Regions from separate parts of the Microbacterium sp. OR16 genome, predicted to be linked through region 2. Evidence: predicted binding sites of a transcription regulator. Region 2 holds the regulator's gene; the other holds the start of a gene.
What was found. Region 2 encodes HrcA, which represses chaperone genes, less so after heat shock. Its sites were predicted from a motif close to TTNGCACTCGNNNNNNNCGAGTGCNAA; they were not measured.

Region 1 (7,354 bases), on a different contig from region 2:
ACGAGCGCGTTGATCAGCTTGCTCTTGCCCTGCTTGAACTCGCCGACCACGATGACGCGCACCGCCGGGTCGTCCAGCCGCTGCTTGGTGCTGGCCAGTCGAGCGGCGAGGTCGTTCCTCCCCGAAGACGCGGCGAGATCGCCGACGTCGTGGATGACGTCGACGATCTTCGCTTCCCCAGCTGCATGCTCTCCCGGCACGTGCGCCCCCTTCTGTCGTGTCCGATGCGGATCAGGCGAACAGCTCGGGCCCGGGCAGGTCTGTCCCGTCGCCCTGGCCGCCGTCGAGATCTCCCCATATCTCGTCGGCGTTCAGGTCCCAATCGGATTCCGAGATGTTCGCGATCTCCTGAGTGAAGGCGTCGGCGCCGAACGGATCGAGAAGATCCGCGTCTCCCCAGGGCGCGCCGTCGTCCGACGGGGTGACATCCGGTTCGTCAGACATTGCTCTCACTCCCCTCGAGTGCTCAGGAGCTTAGTGGTGTGCCTGGCCGCCCACCAGAGGGACGGCCAGGCAGGTCGTGCGCCCGCTCGATCTGTCAGAAGGCGACGTCGGACGCGTCCCCGAAGGGGCTGTCGACGTTGGAGTCGTTCAGCGTCATGTCCATGTCGTTCGTGACCGTCGAGTTGTCGTTGAACGAGTCGTCGGCCGTCCAGGTGTGGGAGTTGTCGACCATCGACTCGTCGTTGAACGAGTCGGTGAACGACCAGTCCTGCGAGTTGTCGGTCATCGAGTTGTCCGTCATCGAGTTGTCGGTCACCGAGTTGTCCGAATTGTCGGAGTTGTCGCTGTTGTCCGAGTTGTCGGAGTTGTCGGAGTTGTCGTTGAACGAGTCGGTGAACGACCAGTCCTGCGAGTAGTCCTCGTTGAACGAATCGGTGTTCCAGGTGTTGCCCGTCCAGACGTCGCCCATGCTGATGTCGGTGCTGACGTTCATGACCGTCGCGTCACCGCCTGCCGCTGCCGAGCCGTCTCCGGATGCGATGATGCTGCTCTGTCCGAAGTGCTGACCGACGTCGCCGCCCGCCGAGATGCTCTGGTTGACCGACTGGTCGTTGAGCGTGGTCCGTCCGTCGATGCTGAGCGATCCCGTTCCCGCCATCGCTCCCAGCCCACCGCCGCCGGCGCCGATGCTGACGTCGCCGAAGCCCGTGTTGAACTGCCGCACCCCCGAGGTGACGGAGTTGTCGTAGAGCGTGTTGTACGAGTCGGTCACCGAGTGATCCGAGTTGTCCCGCCACGAGTGGTCGGAGTTGTCGGAGTTGTCGTTGTACGAGTCGTTGGTCGAGTTGTCCGAGTTGTCGCTGTTGTCGGAGTTGTCGGTCACCGAGTTGTCGGAGTTGTCGCTGTTGTCCGAGTTGTCGGAGTTGTCCGTGACCGAGTTGTCGGAGTTGTCCGAGTTGTCGGAGTTGTCCGAGTTGTCGGAGTTGTCCGAGTTGTCCGAGTTGTCCGAGTTGTCCGTGACCGAGTTGTCGGAGTTGTCGGAGTTGTCGCTGTTGTCCGAGTTGTCGGAGTTGTCCGTGACCGAGTTGTCGCTGTTGTCCGTGACCGAGTTGTCGCTGTTGTCCGTGACCGAGTTGTCCGAGTTGTCGTCAGTGACCGAGTTGTCGGAGCTGTCGCTGTTGTCCGTGACCGAGTTGTCCGAGTTGTCGTCGGTGTTTCCGGAGTTGGCGATACCCAGGTTCCACTGGGCTCCGGATGTGTTGGCGTTGCCGTCGAGAGCCATGATCGATTACCCCTTCATCGTGTATGCGCCAGGTGGCGCGTGTTACGAGTGTGCGGCCAGCCCTCGTCGGCGGCATCGGGGGCCGCCCCGAGGCCTGTAGGGGCTCATCGGGGGCATCCGCGGGTTCGGCTCGGGGATCGATAGGGGTTGAGAAGCCGGGGCATGACAGAGGGCCCGGATGCCATGCATCCGGGCCCTCTGGGAGCTGGTGTCGAACCGCGTCAGCGGACGACGACTGCGAGCACGTCGCGAGCCGAGAGCACGAGGTACTCGTCGGCGCCGAACTTGACCTCGGTGCCGCCGTACTTGCTGTAGAGCACGCGGTCGCCCACGGCGACGTCGAGCGGAACGCGGTTGCCGTTGTCGTCGATGCGGCCGGGGCCCACTGCCACGACCTGGCCCTCCTGGGGCTTCTCCTTGGCGGTGTCGGGGATGACCAGACCGCTTGCGGTGGTCTGCTCTGCCTCGACCTGCTGGATGACGATGCGGTCCTCGAGCGGCTTGATGGAAACCGACACGGTGTACCTCTTCTTTCGTGACTGAGTTCAGAAGATCATTAGCACTCTCGAGGTGAGGGTGCTAACTCCAGTGTATGCCGAGCGCTGGCACTCATGCAATGCGAGTGCCAGCCCTCCGGCAGGCGCTGCGCGCTGGGTCCGGGCGACGACACCGGCGCGACGGGCACGCGCCGTAGGCTGGACAGGTGGAGATGTCCGAGCTGACTGCGCTGCTCACGCGTGAGGGCCTCGCACTGCTCGATGAGATCGGTGCCGTCGAGACGTCGGCTGACGTCGCCCGGTCGGTGTCGCGGCTGCGCGCCGCCGGCCACTCCCCCGACCTGGTCTCGGCTGTGGTCGGCCAGGCGCACCTGCGGGTCAAGGCCAGGGCGAAGTTCGGCGAGTTCGCCGACCGGATGCTGTTCACCCGGGCGGGGCTCGAGCAGGCGACGCGCCTGAGCGTCGCGACCATGCACGCCGTGCGGCTGCGGCGCGCTGGGATCACCCGCGTCGCGGACCTCGGCTGCGGCATCGGCGGCGACAGCCTCGCGTTCGCCGGGGCCGGCCTCGAAGTCGACGCGGTGGATGCCGATGAGGTGACCTCGGCGATCGCCGCCTACAACCTGGCGCCCTTCCCCGGAGCCAGCGTGCGCCAGGGGGCCGCCGAGGACAGCGTTCCCGAGCAGGGTGCTGTCTGGCTCGATCCCGCCCGGCGCACCGCGGGGCACAGCGAGACGACTCGCACGTCCGCCGCCGACTGGTCGCCGTCGCTCGACTGGTGCTTCGACGTCGCGCGGCGGCATCCCACCGGCATCAAGCTCGGCCCTGGCCTCGACCGCGACCTGATCCCCGACGACGTCGAGGCGCAGTGGGTGAGCGCCGACGGAAGCGTCGTCGAGCTCGTGCTGTGGAGCGGCGAGCTGGCCCGCGAGGGCATCCGTCGCTCGGCCCTGGTGATGCAGGCCGGGCAGGCGCACGAGATCACCGCGCCGGCCGACGCCGCCGACGAGCCGGTGCGCGCCCTGGGCGCGTACCTGCACGAGCCGGACGGAGCGGTGATCCGCGCGCGGCTGATCGGCGAAGCGGCCCGGATGCTCGATGCCGGAATGATCGACGAGCAGATCGCGTACCTCACCGGCGACGCGGCGCTCACCTCCCCTTTCGTGCAGTCGTTCCGCGTGCGCGAGACCATGCCGGCGCACGTGAAGACGATCAGCCAGGTGTTGCGCGCGCACGACATCGGGCGCCTCGAGATCAAGAAGCGCGGCATGGACATCGACCCCGCCGCGTTCCGGAAGAAGCTGAGCCTGAAGGGCTCGAACGCTGCGACCCTGATCCTCACCAGGACGGCGGCCGGGCGCGTGGCGATCCTCGCCGACCGGGTCTGATCAGCCCGACGGCTCGCCCGTCTTGTCGTCGACACCGCAGTAGCCCGAGTCGACGTCGCAGACGATCGAGTCGGGGGTGCGGATGATCGTCAGCGTCGGCTCGGCACTGCTCGACAGGTTCAGCTGGTACGTCGCCCGATCGGTGCGCAGGTCCATCCGGCCTCCCCCGGCCGGGTCGAACGACGAGCACGCGTCGGCGAGCAGGGCGGTAGGTTCGGCGACGATCATGCAGAACTCCGCACCCGAGAACGTCATCCACACGGGCAGCGCGTCGTCGTATCCCACCACCTGCAGGCTGTCGCCGGAGTATCCCCTCGCGTCGATGAACTCGGCGATCTCGAGATCGCGCCCGCTGTACTGCGATCGCCAGTCGTACTCGACCACGTTCTGCTCGCGTTGGATCACCGCGACCATCTCACCATCGGCGCCTTCCAGCAGCACGGCCCAGACGATGACCTGCTCGTCGTCGATCGTCGCGTTCACGTTCGCCTGCAGCCCGAAGCTGTTCGCCCGGCCGGTGCGCTGGCACGCCGTCGTTCGCTCGTCGCCGGCGATGAGCACCAGGCATTCGCTGTCGTCGGCATCCTTGGTCGCGTACCAGGCCTCGGCGCCGTCTCTCGCTCCGACCAGCAGGATCGATCCCGGATCGAACTCCTCGGACGCATCGAGCTGCACCATCGTGCTGCGCTGCGCATCGGTCAGGGCCGGCCCGCCGTCGGCGCGACCGAACAGCAGCCATCCGGCCCCTACCCCCAGCAGCACCGAGACGACAGCTGCCAGGATGACGACCGGGATGCGCTGGAGCCGGCGTGCGCGCTCTCGCCCCGTCGGGGACTCAGAGGCCGGTGCTGCGGAGGGTGACACCGGCGGTGCGGCTGCTGCCGGCGGTACGGCTGGCGGACCCAGCGCAGCGGTTGCGGAGGCCGGTGCGTCTGACGCGGACGCGGACCGACGCGATGCTGACGCCGGCGCTGCGGATGCCGCCGATGACGAGATGCACGAATGGTCGGATGCGGTCGACGAAGGCGCCGCCGTCTCCGGCGCCGACGCCGACGCCGGCGCCGACGCCGATGGCGCGGTGAGGTCGCGCAGCTCGGCTGCCTCGGCATCCGTCAATCGACCGCCGGGCGCGAACGCGAGTCGCTGCAACTCGCGTCGCCGGGCGTCGTCAGCGGCTTCGCGCACGCGATCACCCGCCGTTTCGCACCACGGTCAGCACCGGACCACGCATGCTCGACTCGCGCACCTCATACGTGGCGCCGTTCACCCGCAGCGTGTAGACGCCGTCGTCCGACGGCTCGCATGACTGCACGACGGCGTTCGACGCCGGATCGACGACATGGATGCAGGTGCGCCCGTCCTGCGAGATGAAGACCGGCACATCGCCGTCGTAGCCGATGATCTGCAGGTAGTTCGGCAGGATGCCCTCTGCTTCGAGCATCCGGATCTGCCGCAGCTCCTCGTCGGTGTACTGCGACTCCCAGCCGTAGGCCGCCGACATGTCGTGGCGCTGGATGATCACCGCCTGACGTCCGGAGATGTCGTTCAGCAGGGTCGCCCAGTACGACCAGTCGCCCTCATCGTCGGCGTGACTCACCGACACCCCGACCGGCTCGGCGAACGCGGTGTCGTCGTCGGGCGGCGGTGTGCACTGATACTGATTGCGGTCGCCGACCTGGATCGCGAGGCAGATCCGCTCGCCGCCCTCTGACGTGGCGCGCCACACGGATGCGTCGTACTTCTCGCCGAGGTAGACGACCGAGCCGGGGTCGAAGCGGGCGGTCTTCTCGATCTCGGCCATGGCCTTCGCCTGCTCCGCCGTCATGGCCGGCGTGCTGTCGCGGCCCAGCACCAGCCACGCCCCGCCGAAGCCGAGCAGCAGGGCGATCAGTGCCGAGAGGACCAGCACCGGGATGCTCGGCCGCCGACTCGTCGGTGTTCGCCTGGTGCGCCGGCTCATCGGCGTCTCTTCGGTTGGCCGGCTGGTCGGCGAGACGCCGGTGCGCCGGCCCGTCGGCGTCTCTCCGGCGGCGACCGGCGCGGATGACGCGGGCCCCTCGTGCCCCCTCTGCGCCGGCTCCTGCAACGTCCCACCGTCGCCCGCGTCACGCCATGCCGCGGGCCCGTTCTCTCTTGCCACCGGCGACGCTGACGCCGCGTGCCCGTCCGCGTCTGCCACCGGCGAGGCGGACGCAGCGTTCTCGTTCGCGCGCTGCCCGGCCCCCGCCGGCGTCGAAGCGACGTCGCCGGTCGCAGGAATCAGGGGCGGTTCGACCCCCCGGTGCGCGGCGGCCCTGGCATCCAGATGCCTCAGCTCTGCCAGCTCGGCGTCGGTCGCTCCCCCGCCCGCGGCGAACGCCCGGCGCTGCAGCTCACGTCGTCGTGAGCTCTCCGCCTGGTTCAGCATTCCTCACCCCAGATTCTCGAGCTGCATCGCCGCCCACAGCAGCCACCCCGCGCTGAACAGCGTGGCACACGATCCCAGCACCAGTGCCCAGATGGCGACCGCGCGGTTCTCGATCGGGCGGCGCAGCGACATGGTCGCCGCGATCACCGCGATGATCGCGACCGGGATGCCCCAGCCCACGAACATCGACGCGGCGAGGGCGACGATCGCCGCCACCAGCGCCCACGGCGCGAGGCGCGCGTCGTCGACGGGTGCCGATCCGGTGGTCGGCTCCCATTCCACGCTCGACGTCTGCTCGGCATCCGGATGGGCGGCCTCGGTGCGCTCGACGGGCACGGGGGCGGTCGGCAGCCTGCCGTAGCCCTTCGACGCACCGGGCACCGCCGCACCGCCGTCGGGCCTCTCGACCTCAGGGGTGGGCTGCTCGGTGCTCGGATCGCTCATGCCGGACTCACCTGGATCTCGGTCACCGGCAGGGTCGAGTCAGCGCCGAAGCCGAGTGTCGACGGCCCGCGGCCGCTCGCGATGAGCTCGGCCGCGAGACCCGCGATCATCGCCCCGTTGTCGGTGCACAGCGACAGCGGCGGGATGCGCACGGCCACCCCTGCGGCCGCGGCACGCTCGAGGGCGACCTCGCGAAGCCGCCGGTTGGCGATCACGCCGCCGCCCAGCAGCAGACGCGGCACGCCGCGGTCTTCGCACGCCGCGAGTGCCTTGGTTACGAGCACGTCGACGACGGCCTCGCGGAAGCTCGCCGCGACATCGGCCACCGGCACCTGCTCACCCGCCGCCTCGGCGCGCTCGACCCAGCGCGCGACGGCCGTCTTCAGACCGGAGAACGAGAAGTCGTACCGGTGCTTCGCCATGTCGGATGCCTTCGACAGCCCGCGCGGGAAGCGGATCGCCCTCGGGTCGCCGGCGGCCGCCGCCTTGTCGATCTGCGGTCCGCCCGGATACGGCAGACCGAGCAGCCTGGCGACCTTGTCGAAGGCCTCGCCGGCCGCGTCGTCGACGGTCTCGCCGAGCAGCTCGACGTCGGTCGTCAGGTCACGCACGTGTAGCAGCGACGTGTGCCCGCCCGAGACCAGCAGGGCGATCGTGGGATACTCCAGCGGCGCGGTCGCGCGATCGTCGGCGGTGAGGATGTCGGCGGCGATGTGCCCCACGAGATGGTTCACCGCGTACAGCGGCTTGCTCAGCGAGACGGCGAGGCCCTTGGCGGCGCCGACGCCGACCATGAGGGCTCCGGCGAGGCCGGGACCGCTGGTCACGGCGATGGCGTCGAGCTCGTCGAAAGTGACCTGCGCCTCGGCGAGCGCGCGATCGATCGACGGCT
Region 2 (7,354 bases):
TCTTGCCCGTACCCGCGGGACCGATGCCGAACACGATGGTGTTCTGCTCGATCGCGTCGACGTACTCCTTCTGTCCCAGTGTCTTCGGGCGGATCACCCGTCCCCGGGTCGACAGGATCGCCTCGCCGAGCACCTCACTGGGGCGGGGTCCGTCGTCGCGCCGCAGGATCCGTGCGGAGTGCTCGACGTCGCTCGGCGCGAGATCGTGCCCCGAGCGGGTCATCTCGATCAGCTCGTCGACGAGTCGCTTCGCCGCGGCGACGTCCTCAGACGATCCGCCCAGGGTGATCTCGTTGCCGCGCACCATCACCTGCACGTTCGGATGCTGCTTCTCGAGCATCCGCAGCAGCCGGTCCTGCGGGCCGAGCAGCTGCACCATGGCGATGCCGTCGGCGAAGATGCGCTCGGTGCGCTCGGGCTGGGCAGGGAAACGCGGGGGTGCGCTGTCGTTGTGTGCGCTGTCGTCAGAAGCCAACGAGCTTGCCCTCCTCGATGTCTCCGAGCACGTGCGCGTGGACGTGGAAGACCGACTGCGCAGCGCTGGCGCCGTTGTTGAAGATCAGGCGGTACTCGCCGTTGGCGTGCTCGGAGGCGATCTGCTTGGCCACGGCCACCATGGCGGCCATCAGGCCTGGGTCGCCGGCGGCCAGTTCGGTGACGTCGCGGTACTGCTCGGTCTTGGGGATCACGAGTGCGTGCAGCGGCGCCTGCGGATTGATGTCGCGGATCGCGAACACGCGGTCGGTTTCGGCGAGGATCTCGCCGGGGATCTCCCCGTTCAGGATGCGGGTGAAGATCGAGGGTTCGCTCATGCTTTCAGCTTATCCGGGTCCCTAGGCGTGTCGCCCTGGATCCCTGAGTACATCTGGGTCCCTGAGCTTGTCGCCTGTCGCCTGAGCCTGTCGCCTGTCGCCTGTCGGAGCGAGCGCCGGCGAGACGAAGTGAAGGGTCACCAGCGGCCCAGGGTGGCCGAGAGTACCGCGATCGCCGCGGGGCCTGCAGTCGAGGTGCGCAGCACCGTGTCGCCGAGGCGGACGCGCTCGGCGCCTGCCGCCTCGAGCCGCTCCAGCTCGTCGGGCGCGATGCCACCCTCCGGCCCGACCACGAGCACGAGGTCACGACCGTCGGGACGGACGCTGGTGAGCGGCGTCTGCGTCCACGGGTCGAGCACGAGAAGCCTGGCATCCGCCGCCCGCTCGGCCAGCTGCGCGGTGGACTGCACGGCGGTCACCTCGGGGACCCAGGCCCGGTGCGCCTGCTTGGCCGCCTCGCGGACGATCGTCGCCCAGCGCTCGCGACCCTTCGCCGCCTTCGGGCCCTCCCAGCGTGAGACGCTGCGCGCTGCCTGCCACGGCACGATCTCGTCGACGCCGAGCTCGCATGCGGCCTGCACGGCCAGCTCGTCTCGGTCGCCCTTCGCGAGCGCCTGCGCGAGCACGATGCGCGTCTCGGGTCCGTCCTGCACGCGGCGGCCGGTGATTCGCACACTCACCTGAGATGCGGTGACGTCTTCCGCCGCGCCCTCGAGCCAGACACCCCTGCCGTCGCCGATCGTCACGGTCTCGCCGACGCGCACCCGGCGCACCACCGAGGCGTGCTTCGCCTCTGATCCGGTGAGCCGGACGAGTTCGCCGATGGTGGCGTCGGTGCAGTCGGGTACGACGAAGTGCAGGGCCATGGGGCTCCGATCGGCTGTGGTGCGGAAGTCGGTCAGTGGCTGCGGAAGCGGTCGCGCAGCTTCGAGAACAGCCCCTGCTGGAACTGGGCGAGCTTGGGCTCCGGAGCCTTCGCCTTCTTGGCGAAGTCCTCGATGAGCTTGCGCTGCGCCCCGTCGAGCCGCGTCGGCGTGAGAACCTGCACGCCCACGCGCAGGTCGCCGCGCTGAGATCCGCGCAACGGAGTGATGCCCCTGCCGTCGATCGTGAGCACGTCACCCGACTGGACGCCGGCCCGCAGCTCCAGATCGACCGTGCCGTCGAGGCCCTCGATGGTCGCGGAGGTGCCGAGGATGGCATCCGTCATCGACACCTCGAGCGTGGCGAGCAGATCGTCGCCGTCCCGGCTGAAGACCGGATGCGGTGCGACGGCGACCTCGACGTACAGGTCGCCGTTCGGGCCTCCCGCGCGACCGACCTCGCCCGAGCCTGGCAGCTGCAGGCGCAGACCGGTCTCGACGCCGGCCGGGATGTCGAGGGCGACCGTGCGCCGCGAGCGCACGCGGCCCTGACCGGCGCACGACCCGCAGGGGTTGGGGATGACGGTGCCGTAGCCCTCGCAGGTGCCGCACTGCTGGGTGGTCACGACGTTGCCGAGCAGGCTGCGCACCTGGCGCTGCACGTGGCCGCTGCCGCCGCAGACGTCGCAGGTGACCGGAGACGTGCCGGGCTGGCAGCAGCTGCCGTGGCAGGTCTCGCAGAGCACCGCGGTGTCGACCTCGATGTCCCGGTGCACGCCGAACACGACGTCGCCGAGCTCGAGGTTGATGCGCACGAGCGCATCCTGACCCCGTTCGCGACGCGACCGCGGACGCGCGGAACGGGCGCCGCCCGCGGCACCGAAGAACGTCTCGAAGATGTCGCCGAATCCGCCGAACCCGCCGCCGAATCCGCCGTTCTGGTCGCCGCCCATGTCATAGCGGCGCCGGGAGTCCTCGTCGCTGAGCACGTCGTAGGCGTGCGTGACGAGCTTGAACCGCTCAGCCGCGTCCTCCCCCGGATTCACGTCCGGGTGCAGCTGCCTGGCGAGCTTGCGATAGGCCTTCTTGATCTCGTCCTGGGAAGCGTCCTTCGACACCCCGAGGACCTCGTAGTGATCCGCCACGGTCACCTTTCTTCGTGTGCGTTCGTGTATTCGGTCGCCCGGATCAGCGGGCGGCCTCGTCTTCTTCGAGCATCCGCGACAGATAGCGGGCGACGGCCCGTGCTGCGGCGAGGTTGCTCGGGTAGTCCATGCGGGTCGGCCCCATCACGCCGACGCGCGCCGTGCTGCCTGGCGCGGCGTAGTTGCTCGCCACGATCGACGCCTCACCGAGGCCGAACGGGGCGTTCTCGGTGCCGATGCTCGTGGCGAGACCGTGCTCGTCGGTCACCATCTCGCTCATCAGCCGCAGCAGGGTCACCTGCTCCTCGATCGCCTCGAGCAGAGGATGGATGCTGCCGCGGAAGTCCTGCTCGCGCCGCGCAAGCGTGGCAGCCCCCGCCATCACCAGCCGCTCCTGACGGAATTCGGCCAGCTCCTCGGCGATCACCGCCGCCAGCGACGACAGCGCGGGCGCGAGGCGCGAGCCGGTCTGCGGTTCGCGCGCCGATGCGATGCGCTCGGACGCCTCACCGACGGCACGGCCGGTGATGAGCGCCGCGAGCTGGGCGCGCAGCACTGCGAGGTCTGCGTCGTCGATGTCGATCGGCAGCGGCGAGATCCGCTGCGACACCCCGCCCGCGTCGGTGACCAGCACCACCAGCACGCGGTTGGGCGCCAGGGCGACGAGTTCGACGTGGGTGATGCTCGCGCGCGCGAACGACGGGTACTGGGCGAGAGCGACCTGACCGGTGAGCTGGGTGAGCACCCGCACCGTGCGGGCCATCAGGTCGTCGAGGTCGCTGGGCGCGGCGAGGAACGACTCGATCGCGGTGCGCTGCGGCGCCGACAGCGGGCGCACCTGGGCGAGGTGGTTGACGAAGACCCGGTATCCCTTGTCGGTCGGCACCCGCCCCGAGGAGGTGTGCGGAGCGGTGATCAGCTCTTCATCTTCCAGCTGGGCCATGTCGTTTCGGATCGTCGCGGCCGAGACGCCGAACGCATGGCGTTCGACGATCGATCTGCTGCCGACCGGTTCGTGCGTGGCGACGTAGTCCTGCACGATCGCACGGAGGACCTCAAGGCCTCGCTGTGTGACCATCATCCCTCCCGCTGGCACTCGAACGTTCCGAGTGCCAATCCTACCTGCTCGGGCTCCCCCTCAGGCTCGCGCCGGCTGTGCGGGTCGCACTGGCCGTGGGGGTCGCGTCGGCTGTGCGGGTCGCGCTAATCGGTGAGCGCGCGCACCACGGCATCCGCCAGCAGCCGGCCCCGCAGGGTCAAGCGCACGCGACGCTGCCGCAGAGCCGTGGCGGCATCGACCAGTCCGTCCGAGATCAGCTCGGCGACCCGATCGCGGCGGCCTTCGGCGATGTCGTCGATCGGCAGGCCCTCCGCGAGGCGACTCTGCAGCAGCACCCGCTCGAGGGTGCGCGCCTCGAGGTCGGGCCGCTCGCGGCCTGCGGCGGGCGACTCGTCGAGGGCGAGACGCTGCGCGTACGCCGCCGGATGCTTGACATTCCACCACCGCAGACCGGCGACATGGCTGTGGGCGCCGGGCCCGAAGCCCCACCAGTCCGCGCCGCGCCAGTACGCCATGTTGTGCCGCGACCGGTGGTCCCTCCCCTCGGGGGTTCCCGCGCCCGACGAACGACGCGCCCAGTTGCTGACCTCGTACCATTCGTATCCCGCCGCACCGAGGCGCTCGTCGGCGACCTCGTACATGTCGGCCTGCAGGTCGTCGTCGGGCGCCGGCACCTCGCCCCGCCTGATCTGCCTGGCGAGCTTGGTGCCGTCCTCGATGATCAGCGCGTACGCCGAGATGTGGTCGGGCTCGAGGTCGAGGGCCGCATCGAGGGACCTCTCCCAGTCCGCCAGCGACTCGCCAGGGGCGCCGTAGATCAGGTCAACGCTCACGTCGAGCCCGCCATCGCGTGCCGCGTCGACGGCCGTGCGCACGTTCTCGGGCCGATGCGTGCGGTCGAGTGCCGCCAGCACGTGCGGCACGGCCGACTGCATCCCGATCGAGAGGCGGGTGACCCCGGCATCCAGCAGCGTCCGCACCACCTCGGGCGTCACGGTGTCGGGGTTGGCCTCGACCGTCACCTCGGCGCCGTCGCGGATGCCGAACGCCGAGGTCGCCGCGGTGAGCATCCGCGCCAGATCGCCGGCGGGCAGCAGCGTCGGAGTGCCTCCGCCGAAGAAGACGGTGTCGAGCGGGCGGATGCCGTCGGCTTCGCCGAGCACCGCGCCCGCCAGCGCGATCTCCCGGATGAGCGTGTCGGCGTACTCGTCCTGCTTCGCTCCGCGCAGCTCGGTCGCGGTGTAGGTGTTGAAGTCGCAGTATCCGCAGCGCACCCGGCAGAACGGCACGTGCAGGTAGGCCGAGAACGGCACCGCGCGGTCGACGGCGAGGTCGTCGGGCAGACGGCCGTCGGCCGGCGCCGGGTCGCCCAGCGGAAGCGGCCCGGCCATCAGAGCGTCCGCGCCATCAGAATGCCTGTGCCATCAGCGAGCGCGCACCATCAGATCGGGGTGGCGTACAGCGGCGAGATCGCGCGCAGGTAGAGGGCGAACAGCTCGCGACGACGCCGCCGCACCATCCCGGGAAGGCGGTACAGCAGGGCGACGGGAGCGTCGAACGCCCGCACCGTGAACCACACCTCGTCGGTGTCTTCGCGCCAGTCGATGTCGAACGACTCCTCGCCGCTCACCACCGAGCCGCCGACCGTGCCGAGCACGAAGCCGATGCGGCGCCGCTCCTCGGTCACCGAGATCACCCGCAGCTCGGCATCCGCTCTCATGCCCTTGACGCGGCCGTGCAGCTTGAGGGTCGTGCCCGGCGCGACGAAGGGCGTGCCGTCGGTGGCGAAGCGCTGCTCGACCTGGGTGCGGTTCGGCGCGATGGGCGCGCCCTCGGCGTCGAAGCTCACGCCCGTGTACGCCGAACCCGCGGCCGGGCGCACATCGCGCAGCTCGAGGCCGGCCGCGCGCTGCGCGGTCCACGACAGAAGCGATTCGCCGGCGGTGCGGAAGCGGTCCTCACCGCTGCCGAGACGCCACGATGCCTCCGCGGGAATACTGCGTTCGGGCGGATACTGCATCAGGTCCGGTGCGTGGGTCGCACCCACTGCGGCATAGTCGACCGTGCCTTCACGGAAAGTCCCCCGACGCATGATCTCCAGCCTAAGCGACCTGTCTGAACAGTCTCCGAACGACACCGCGTCCCGAGCGTCCTACTTCTTGTCCTTGCCCTCGACGTCACCCGACAGCGCGGCGATGAACGCCTCCTGGGGCACCTCGACGCGGCCGACCATCTTCATGCGCTTCTTGCCCTCCTTCTGCTTCTCGAGCAGCTTGCGCTTGCGGCTGATGTCACCGCCGTAGCACTTGGCGAGCACGTCCTTGCGCAGCGCGCGGATGGTCTCGCGGGCGATGATGCGGGCGCCGATGGCGGCCTGGATGGGCACCTCGAAGTTCTGCCGAGGGATGAGCTTGCGCAACCGTTCGGTCATCAGCGTGCCGTAGGCGTACGCCTTGTCGCGGTGCACGATCGCGCTGAACGCGTCGACCTTGTCGCCCTGCAGCAGTACGTCGACCTTGACGAGGTCTCCCTCCTGCTGCCCGTCGGGCTCGTAGTCGAGGCTGGCGTAGCCCTGCGTCTTGGACTTCAGCTGGTCGAAGAAGTCGAACACGATCTCGCCGAGCGGCATCCGGTAACGCAGCTCGACCCGCTCCTCCGAGAAGTACTCCATGCCCAGCAGCGCACCCCGCCGCGACTGGCAGAGCTCCATGACCGTGCCGACGTAGTCCTTGGGCAGCAGGATCGCGGTCTTCACCATCGGCTCGGAGACGGAGGCGACGCGCCCGTCAGGGTACTCGCTCGGGTTGGTGACGATCACCGTCTCGCCGGTGTCGGTGATGACCTCGTAGATCACACTCGGCGCGGTGGTGATGAGGTCGAGCCCGAATTCGCGCGAGAGTCGCTCGGTGATGATCTCGAGGTGCAGCAGGCCGAGGAAGCCGCAGCGGAAGCCGAAGCCGAGCGCGACCGACGTCTCGGGCTCGTACTGCAGAGATGCGTCCGACAGCTTGAGCTTGTCGAGCGCCTCGCGCAGCTCGGCGTAGTCACTGCCGTCGATCGGGTATATGCCCGAGAAAACCATGGGCTTCGGGTCGGTGTAGCCGGCGAGCGCCTCGGTGGCGGCTCCCCTGGCGGTGGTGACCGTGTCGCCCACCTTCGACTGGCGCACGTCCTTCACACCGGTGATCAGGTAGCCGACCTCGCCGACGCCGAGCCCCTTCGACGGGATCGGCTCGGGGCTGGAGACCCCGATCTCGAGCAGATCGTGCATCGCCTTGGTCGACATCATCTGGATCCGCTCGCGCGGGTTCAGCTTGCCGTCGACCATGCGCACGTAGGTCACGACACCGCGGTACGAGTCGTACACCGAGTCGAAGATCATGGCTCGCGCCGGGGCATCCGGGTCGCCGACCGGGGCCGGGATGTCCTGCACGATGCGGTCGAGCAGCTCCTCAACGCCGACGCCGGTCTTGC

Region 1: groES (co-chaperone GroES) is a predicted target of HrcA. The motif match lies at 2,329-2,355, and genes of this name have one in related genera.

What each region holds. Positions count from the first base shown of each region.
Region 1 is NZ_JAZEXK010000002.1:71,704-79,057, forward strand. It holds gene V2S05_RS10970 (dynamin family protein) at 1-200, opposite strand, end outside; gene V2S05_RS10975 (hypothetical protein) at 232-444, opposite strand; gene V2S05_RS10980 (hypothetical protein) at 539-1,726, opposite strand; gene groES (co-chaperone GroES) at 1,948-2,244, opposite strand; gene V2S05_RS10990 (THUMP-like domain-containing protein) at 2,430-3,611, shown strand; gene V2S05_RS10995 (hypothetical protein) at 3,612-4,796, opposite strand; gene V2S05_RS11000 (hypothetical protein) at 4,801-6,018, opposite strand; gene V2S05_RS11005 (hypothetical protein) at 6,022-6,462, opposite strand; gene tsaD (tRNA (adenosine(37)-N6)-threonylcarbamoyltransferase complex transferase subunit TsaD) at 6,459-7,354, opposite strand, start outside.
Region 2 is NZ_JAZEXK010000001.1:945,530-952,883, forward strand. It holds gene V2S05_RS04590 (PhoH family protein) at 1-379, opposite strand, end outside; gene V2S05_RS04595 (HIT domain-containing protein) at 465-812, opposite strand; gene V2S05_RS04600 (16S rRNA (uracil(1498)-N(3))-methyltransferase) at 950-1,678, opposite strand; gene dnaJ (molecular chaperone DnaJ) at 1,711-2,820, opposite strand; gene hrcA (heat-inducible transcriptional repressor HrcA) at 2,864-3,898, opposite strand; gene hemW (radical SAM family heme chaperone HemW) at 4,024-5,271, opposite strand; gene V2S05_RS04620 (DUF1990 family protein) at 5,322-5,972, opposite strand; gene lepA (translation elongation factor 4) at 6,033-7,354, opposite strand, start outside.